DNA from 2 places in the Cobetia sp. MC34 genome. Region 2 is predicted to be linked to the other one. Evidence: predicted binding sites of a transcription regulator. Region 2 holds the regulator's gene; the other holds the start of a gene.
What was found. Region 2 encodes FNR, which switches genes on or off when oxygen is low (the NO sensors DNR and NnrR bind a similar motif). Its sites were predicted from a motif close to TTGATNTANATCAA; they were not measured.
Positions count from the first base shown of each region.

Region 1: IZU87_RS05370 (OmpW/AlkL family protein) is a predicted target of FNR. The motif match lies at 1,890-1,903, and genes of this name have one in related genera.

Region 1 is NZ_JADPPY010000006.1:125,429-129,695, reverse strand. Features, by position in the region: gene IZU87_RS05380 (lipopolysaccharide kinase InaA family protein) at 1-714, shown strand, start outside; gene IZU87_RS05375 (OmpW/AlkL family protein) at 1,076-1,669, shown strand; gene IZU87_RS05370 (OmpW/AlkL family protein) at 2,017-2,766, shown strand; gene IZU87_RS05365 (DMT family transporter) at 2,905-3,885, opposite strand; gene IZU87_RS05360 (aminotransferase-like domain-containing protein) at 4,042-4,267, shown strand, end outside.
Region 2 is NZ_JADPPY010000004.1:85,638-89,904, forward strand. Features, by position in the region: gene IZU87_RS03525 (fatty acid cis/trans isomerase) at 1-1,416, shown strand, start outside; gene fnr (fumarate/nitrate reduction transcriptional regulator Fnr) at 1,624-2,373, opposite strand; gene IZU87_RS03535 (hypothetical protein) at 2,662-2,940, opposite strand; gene IZU87_RS03540 (cbb3-type cytochrome c oxidase subunit II) at 2,966-3,583, opposite strand; gene IZU87_RS03545 (cbb3-type cytochrome c oxidase subunit I) at 3,580-4,267, opposite strand, start outside.

The DNA of each region.
Region 1 (4,267 bases), on a different contig from region 2:
TGGCAAGTGGCAGCCCACGACGTCGACGCGCCGAATCGTGAACGCGGCGGCGTCTCGACGGTTTCGCTGCTGACGCTCGAGGATGAGGACGGCAACAGCCATCGCCTCTATCTCAAGCGCCAGACCAACCACCTGGGCCGCAGCCTGGCGCGCCCGCTGGGCGAGCCGACCTTCTCTCGTGAATGGCGTGCCATCCGCCACTATCACGCGCTGGGAATACCGGCAGTGGACGCCGGCTGGTACGGCGAGCGGCGTGCTGGCCGGGAATGGCGCGCCATCCTGATCACCTTCGATCTCGCCGAGCGCGATGATCTGGATCACTGGCATGAACGCTGGTCAGAGCTCGATGCGGGCATGCGCTCTCAGGTCATCACCGCCAGCGCCCGCCTCGTGCGCGAGATTCACCAGGCTGGCCTGATGCATGGCTGTCTGTTCCCCAAGCACCTTTTCCTGAGTCGCCCGCCGAGTGAGTCGCCGGACAGCACCTGGCAGATGGACGCCGTCATCATCGACCTCGAGAAGACGCGCCGCTTCGTGCTGCGCCGCCACGAGTGCCTGCGCGATCTCTACGTGCTGTGGCGCCGCCTGAAGGGCTGGCAGCACGATGAATGGCGACAATTTCTTGCCGTCTACCGCGATGCGGATGCGCAGAGCGCCGAGGTCAGTCAGTGGCTGAAAGAGCTGGAAGCACGCGCCGCACGCAAGCGGCGCTGAGCCTGCAGAAGCCGGTGACGGTCTTTGGCGTAGTGAGCAATAACCTCGCGCACGGCATGCGACCAAGGTCTTGGTCACCTTGCGCGAGGATGAATGAGGATGTCGCTCGAATGCGTCAGCACAAGTCTCACTCGTGAGACATTAAACTTCCCTGAAATAATCGGTAACATCCGCTAACAGGACACCTAATAAGTTTTCAAACAACGTTCTAAAAAAATGCTTGCCAAACAGAACGCTGTTTTTTATAGTTTGCAGCGTCCCCTGATCGACGCAGCCACGCAGAGCACACGGCCCAAGCCGTAGGGTAGCGAGGCACTGCTGACAGGCAGCTCACGAAGCCAAGCTTCAAGGAGAATTACACATGAAAGCTATCAAGATCCTGACCGCTACTGTTATCGCCGGCACCATGGCTATGGGCGCACAATCCGCCATGGCATATGGCAAGGGTGATACCTTCCTGCGCGGTGGCGTTGCCAAGGTCGACGGCAAGAGCAACAACGGCAACGGTCTGATCGCCAAGGACGAGTCTGGCTTCGCCGGTTCCGTGGGCTACATGTTCCACGACAACCTGGCCATCGCCCTGCAGTCCACTGAAGAATTCAGCACTGACTGGGAAAACAGCGCCGGTGGTTTCGATCAGATGCCGATCAACCTGATGCTGCAGTACTACCCGCTGGGCGGTACTGAAGCCCGCGTCCAGCCGTACGCTGGTGTCGGCCTGAACTACACCCACTTCTCCGGTGAGTCTGCCGGTGGCCAGAGCATGGACATCGACGACAGCTACGGCGCCGCTGCCGAGCTGGGTGTTGACCTCAAGATCACCGAAGCCTGGGCCGTCAACGGCTTCGCTCGTTACGCCGACGTCAAGGCCGATACCAAGATCGCCGGTCAGGACGTGAACGACACCGAGCTGGACCCGGTCACTGTCGGTGCCGGTGTCACCTACCGCTTCTAAGTCCTCGCACGAGGCGTGAACATGCCTCCAGCGAGTACCTGGCAAGCCGTGTGATGCCGCATCATTCACTAAAGCGTCAGCGATGGAGCTCGGCAACGCCGAGCCGCCCAGGCGCCAGATGGGCATCACACACAAACGCCGCAGACCTTCGGGTCTGCGGCGTTTTCGTTGTGGGCAGCCAACGGCCACATGGCCAATCTTCGCCGGCGCGGCGCAGAAATTGACCTGGATCAACCACGCCCCTGACCAAGCAAGAACGCCCGTAAACTTTTGCCCCAGGTCAAATTTCTCGAAATTCGGCTACCTAGAATGAGGGCATTGTTTCCCGCCATCCTTCAGGAGCCATCATGTCCGACGTCGTCACTCGCCAAGCCTCCCTCCCCGCGCACCTGACTTCGCGTAGCCCGCGCTCTGCAGCACGCCCGTGGCAGCTTCTGGCACTGGCAGGCCTCACCGGCCTCGCGACTCTCGGTGCCGCACCGGCCATGGCCGCCGACTCGCTGAATGCCAGCTCTCACAGCTCTCTCAACTCTCTCAGCTCTCTCAACTACGGCGCCGGGCAGTTCTGGACGCGTGCGGGTGTCGCCAAGGTCTCGCCGAAGAGTGACAACGGTCGCATCGATGCCATCGGTGCCGACGTGGATGTCGATGATGACAGCGCCTTTGCCTTCACTCTCGGCTATCGCTTCACCGACACCTTCGGTATCGAGCTGCTGGCGGCGCAGGATTTCGACCACGACATCTCGCTCAATGGCCAGAAAGCCGGTTCCGTCGACCACCTGCCGCCGACCCTGACACTGCAGTACTACCCGCTTGGCGGACGTGAATCGCGCATCCAGCCGTACATCGGTGCGGGCGTCAACTACACCCACTTCTCCGATGAAACCCTCGACGATGGCACCAAGCTCGAGATGGATGACAGCTGGGGCGCGGCCGCACAGATCGGCGTCGATCTGGTGATCAACGAGCACTGGGCGGCCAACGTCGCCGCCTGGTATCTGGATATCGATTCCGATGTCACCGTGGCAGGCAGCGTCAACGACAAGGTCGAGATCGACCCCATCGTGACCATGGCCGGGATCAGCTACCGCTTCTGATCAGCCACTTCCTGGCTAGCGCTTCTGACTGGCCAGAAACGACAACGCCCCGCCAGCCCATCTCGGGCCGGCGGGGCGTTGCGCTTTGTACCTGGTGCGGTGTGCGCTGTGCGTTGTGAGTTGTGCGCTCGGCACGTATCAGCGCGGGGCGGCCTGCCCACTGTTCGTTGCCGAAGCATTGGAAGTTGTTGCAGTCGATGAGGTTGAGTACGCTGGCGGCGTGGCGTCCTCCGCCGGCGCCTTGCTCACCTTGCCCGGACGCGGGCGGTCCAGCACCAGTCCCAGCACCACCAGTGCGGCACCCGCCACCATCAGCGCGGTCCACTGTTCATCGAACAGCCACCATGCCATCAGCGCGGCACACGGCGGCACCAGGAAGAAGGTGCGCGCGACCTGATGGGCCTCACCCCGCTCCAGCATCAGCATCAGCAGCCAGATGGCACCGACCGAGATGGCGATCACCAGCCAGGCCATGGTCAGCAGCAGACGCGGCGTGGGGTCAAAGACAAAGCTGCCGACACTGGTCGCGGCGACGACGAACACCGCGCCCGCACCGAGATACTGGAACATCAGCCCCTCGACCAGCCCCATGCGCCCGGAGACCCGCTTCTGCCAAAGCGTCGAGCTGGACACGCCGATCAGCGCCACCAGGCACCAGACAAGCCCGATCAGCGGCCACTCCAGGGTACCAGCGCCGTCCTTGGCAAGCCCTGCCCCCAGCACCAGACTGACGCCGATGGCGCCACAGCCAAGCCCCACCCACTGCCTGGCGCCCAGCCGCACGCCGAACAATGGCAGTGACAAGGCCGCCGTCACCAGTGGATGCAGGCTGACCAGCAGCGCCGTCAGGCCCGCCGGCAGCCCCGTCTTGACCGCCGCGAACACGCCGCCCAGGTAGGCGCCATGCAACAGCATGCCGATGCCCACCTGCGCCAGACGGTCGTTGCGTCGGCCCCACTGACGCGGCTTGCGGCGCAGCCACAGAATCACTCCCAGCACCGGCAGCACCAGCAGGCTGCGCACCAGCAGCAAGGTGAAGGGTTCAGCGTCCAGGGTACCGAAGCGGGCGGCGATGAAGCCGCTGGCGAACAGAAACACGAAGCAAAGTGGCATCCACATCACGCAGACTCCAGCGAGAGAAATGGCAAGCGGTCGGCCCATAGGCAGGTGCAGGACGTACACCGACGGGACCACGACATGAGCCTTCAGCTTGCCGCGAACCCTCAAGGGGGCACAAGATACAGATAACCACCAATTCAAGGGGTACAGACAGGCATGTCATCCGCCGAGCACGCTTCGTCCGCCAGCCGCCCTTCGCTTGCCGGCGATGCCATCAACTCAACCACCAGCTCAACCGCCAGTTCAGGCGCCAGCTCAGGTGCCACTGCCGCGACGCTGCCGCGCTATCAGCAGCTGGTCGAGCGGCTCAAGGCCCAGATGGCGACGGGCAAACTGAGCGCAGGACAGCGCCTGCCTTCGCTCAGGCGGCAGGCGGCTCAGT
Region 2 (4,267 bases):
CGCTGGCAGGCGCTGTTCCTGACACCGGATTACCCGGTGGATGACCTGCCGGATTACGACCTCAAGACGGCCTCGAATCCTTTCCTGACCTTCGAGGCCATCCCGGCCGAGTCACGCTATCGCTTCATGCTGGATGAGTCGCAGAACACCATCATGGGCTTCATCAAGGGGCCGGTCTGTCGCGGGCAGGTCGCGGTGGATGTGATCAATGATCACTTCTGGGTCGGTTTCACTGACCCGAAGATGTTCAGCCACCCGGAAGTGGAACGCACCCTGGCCGAGGAAGGAAAGAATCTCAGCCTGCCCGCCGAGCAGAGCAGCAATGCGTTGCCGATCAGCTCCTGGGTCAAGTTCGAGAGCAAGCAGACCGCCTACCTCAAGGCCAAGCAGCGCCTGATGTCCCAGGCCTATCTCGATGGCGATCTGCGCCTGGATGAGCGAGTGCTGTGGGACGGCAGCGGCTGGGCCGACGGCCCTGGCCAGGGGCGCAACCCCAACGCGGCCCTGACCATCTATCGCCACTTCGACAATGCGGCGGTGATGAAGGGGCTGGTCGGTGGCGTGCCCAAGACGGGCTGGATCATCGATTACCCGATGCTGGAGCGCATCCACTACCTGCTGGTCGCCGGCTTCGATGTCTACGGCAATCTCGGCCATCAGCTTGTCACCCGTCTGTACATGGACTTCCTGCGCATGGAAGGCGAGAACAACCTGCTGGTGCTGTTGCCGGCAGGTGAGCGTCAGGCGGTGCATGACAGCTGGTATCGCGACGTCAGCCCCGGGCTTGTCGAGCTGCTGTTCAAGAAGCCGCCGCAGTTCGATGCGCCCAGTGGCATCGTCTGGACACCGCAGGAGCTGTCATCCCCGAACCAGGCTCGCCTTGGGCTGATGCGGCGCATGCAGGAGCGCCTCGCGCCGGAACTCGGCCATGAGCGCAGCCTGAGCAATGTCGAGGACGAGCACGTGCGACATGAGCTGCAGGCCCTCGCTGCGGTGCAGGGAGTCTCGGCCAGCCTGATGCCGGAGGTGACGATCGTCGCGCTGGAGGATGGCACTGATGACTCGCCGCGCCTTTACAGCGTGCTGCGCAATTCCGCCCACGCCAACATCACCAGCCTGTTCGATGAAGAGAAAAATCGCCGTCCTGAGGAAGACACTCTCGATGTCTTGCGGGGCGTGGCGGGCGATTACCCGAATGCCTTCTGGCGTCTGACGCCTGACACCCTGACGGGGCTGGCAGAGCGGGTGGCGGCACTCGAGACCGAAGAGGACTATCGCGCCCTGCAGGCCGATATCGGGGTGCGCCGGACTGATCCGCGCTTCTGGGAGTTCTCCGACAGCGTGCTGCGCACCAACTATGCTGATCGCCCTGTCGAAGCGGGCCTGCTGGACTATAACCGCCTCGAGAACCGCTGATCGCCAGCGAAGGCCGAGACAAGCCCTGTTGTCAGGACTGTCAGGGTTGTCAGAGTTGTCAGGACGACTGACGACTGGCCTGACAGAAAGAAGAAGCCCGCCACGCAAATTGCGTGGCGGGCTTCTGTCTTGTGTGGTGCCGGCATGGCGCCCTGGCGGCGGATCAGCGCAGTGTCGCTCAGCGTGATGTGCTGTCAGCAGGCGTCATCAGCGACCACCCTGACACTCGCCTTCGGCCAGTTCGATCAGGCCATCCAGATGCAGGATATGCACCTCGCGGGCACGAATGTCGACCAGCCCCTGGGTCTGGAAGCGGGTCAGGATACGGCTGATGGTTTCGACGGCCAGCCCCAGATAGTTGCCGATATCGGCGCGTGCCATCGAGAGGCGGAAGCTGTACGGCGAATAGCCACGGCGACGGAAGCGCTGTGACAGGTTGACCAGGAAGCTCGCCAGCCGCTCATCGGCTGTCTTGCGCGACAGCAGCATCATCATGCGGCGATCTTCGTGCAACTCTTTGCTCAGGCTCTTGAACAGCTGGGTTCTCAGCTCCGGCATCTGCTCCGAGAGCGCATTGAGGCGGTCGAAGGGGATCTCGCAGACGGTTGTGGTCTCCAGCGCCACCGCGGTGCCGGGATAGCAATTGCTGTCGATGGCATCGAGCCCGGCCAGCTCGCTGGGCAGGTAGAAGCCGGTCAGCTGCTCCATGCCGCTGTTTTCATTGGTGATCTGCTTGAGACTTCCGGAGCGCACCGTGAAGACGCAATCGAAGGCATCGCCCTGGGTGAAGAGCACTTCCCCTTTTCTGAGTGGCGCGCGACGGCGGATGATGGCGTCAAACTGGTCGATATCTTCCATGTTCAGTGCCAGTGGCAGGCACAGTGAACTCAGCGAACAGGTCTGGCAGCGGGCTTCATGGGCGCGCAAGCGGTGTGATGCCTGTGCATTGGCCGTCATGGTGACTCTCCTGAGGAATGTCACCGCTACCCCTGGGGCAGGGCAGCGGAGGGGGCTTTCGGGCGCAACGAACGGTGGGGCGGGGCCTTGTCGCCCGCCGCTACCCCGCCCAGCCGAAGTGAGTCGAGCGGCCAGGGTCTGAGCGCTCATCGGCTGGGGCAGTGCAATTTCGTGACGCCATAATATTAGATTTTATTAATTCATTATCCTGCCCAACCCATGGGCGTTGCAAGGTGTGTGAACTTTAGGCCTGGTTGGCCCTGCGTGACCATACCGCGACGACCTGCCTCAGCCAGCTGCGCCGAGCAGCAGGATCAGTGCGGCGGCCAGCGTCGCCAGTGCCAGCCTGCCCCAGGCACGTGGCGCTGGCGTGTCAGGCTGACGTACGCCGTTGATGCGATGTTCCTGCATGGGGCCATCGCCTTCGCGCTCGTCGCTGTCAGCGCTTGCAGCGCGCGAAAGACTGCCCAGGGCCAGCATGGCGAACAGCACCAGGCTGCCCAGCGTGAGGGCCAGCACCCAGAGATTCCAGAACAGGGGGAGTCCAGTTGTCTCCAGCAGATTCATGTCGTGTCTCCTGAGCGGTGTCCTGTCATGGGCCACGGCTAGCGATGTCGCTCGCGGGGGCGGCCTGCTGCAGGTAGGCGAGCAGAGCCGTGATTTCGGCAGTGCCACGTACGTCATTGGGGGCGGCGAGAATCTCGTCTTCCGCGTAGGGCACGCCCAGGCCTTGCAGGGCTCGCATGCGGGCCGCGATGCCTTCGCCGCTCAACGCCTGCTCGAACAGCCACGGGTAGGCGGGCATCGCTGAGCCCGGCACCTGACTGCGCGGGTCATTCAGATGCAGGCGCTGCCAGGCATCGTCATGCTGCGCAGGCAGCTGGCTCAAATCCGTCCCCCAACGCTCGACGCCCCACAGCGAGGGACGGTCGTAGTAGCGCGCCCGGGCGATCGTCGCATCGCCGTGGCGCGCCGTATCGCCAGGTAGATCGCGCACCATGCGTGTGTGGCACTGCTGACAGCCCTCGCGTTGGTAGATGCGCTGGCCCTCCAGCGCCAGGGCGCTCAGCGGTTTGAGGTCTTCTGGCGCGCTGGCGAGGCTGGGGTGAGCCCCGAGCGGCACCAGCTGGGCAAGGGCGCCGAGGCTCATGGTGAGCAGGCATAGTGCCGTCATCAGGCCGGCGTGACGTTCGAGCAGGACATGTCTCATGCGTAGTGCCCTCCCGAGGATGTGGCAGGGGGCGTGGTAGAGGGGGACGCAGAGTGCATGGCAGGTTCTGATGATGCCTTGTGCGAGCCGGAGCTCAGGCGCTGGCGCTCATGAGCGGCTTGGCGTTCGCTCTTTTGATCAGCCAGGGTGCGCGTCACATTGAGGAGCATCAGCAGCAAGCCGAGCGCCCAGCAGGCGAGCCCGCCCAGCGAGATCATCATCGGCATGCGGGCCACTTCCAGCACCTCGCTCAAGGTGTATAGCGGCCTGCCGTCATCTGCCAGTACATGCCACATGCTGCCTTGAAGCAGCGTGGTCGCCCAGCTGGCGGCAACGCACAGCAGGGTGCCGATGATGGCCAGCAGGGCGTGAGTCTTGAGCAGCGCGAGGGAGCGCATCGGGGGCAGCAGGTGATAGGCCATCACGATGGCGACTGTCGCGACCACTCCCAGGCTTGCTGCCGGCGACAGACTGTTGGCGGCACTGAAGGTCAGGGCATTGAGGGTCGGCAGTGACAGCAGGCTGTACTCAAGTACCGCCAGGGCGAAGCTGACCAGAGTTGCCGCCACCAGGCAGATCAGCGGATCCCGGCGCAATGAGTGCCAATCCTCCTTGAGTGTCATCAGGCCATTGAGGCTGAGTGCCAGCCCCGGCGCCAGCAGCAGGATGCCCATCGCCATGCCC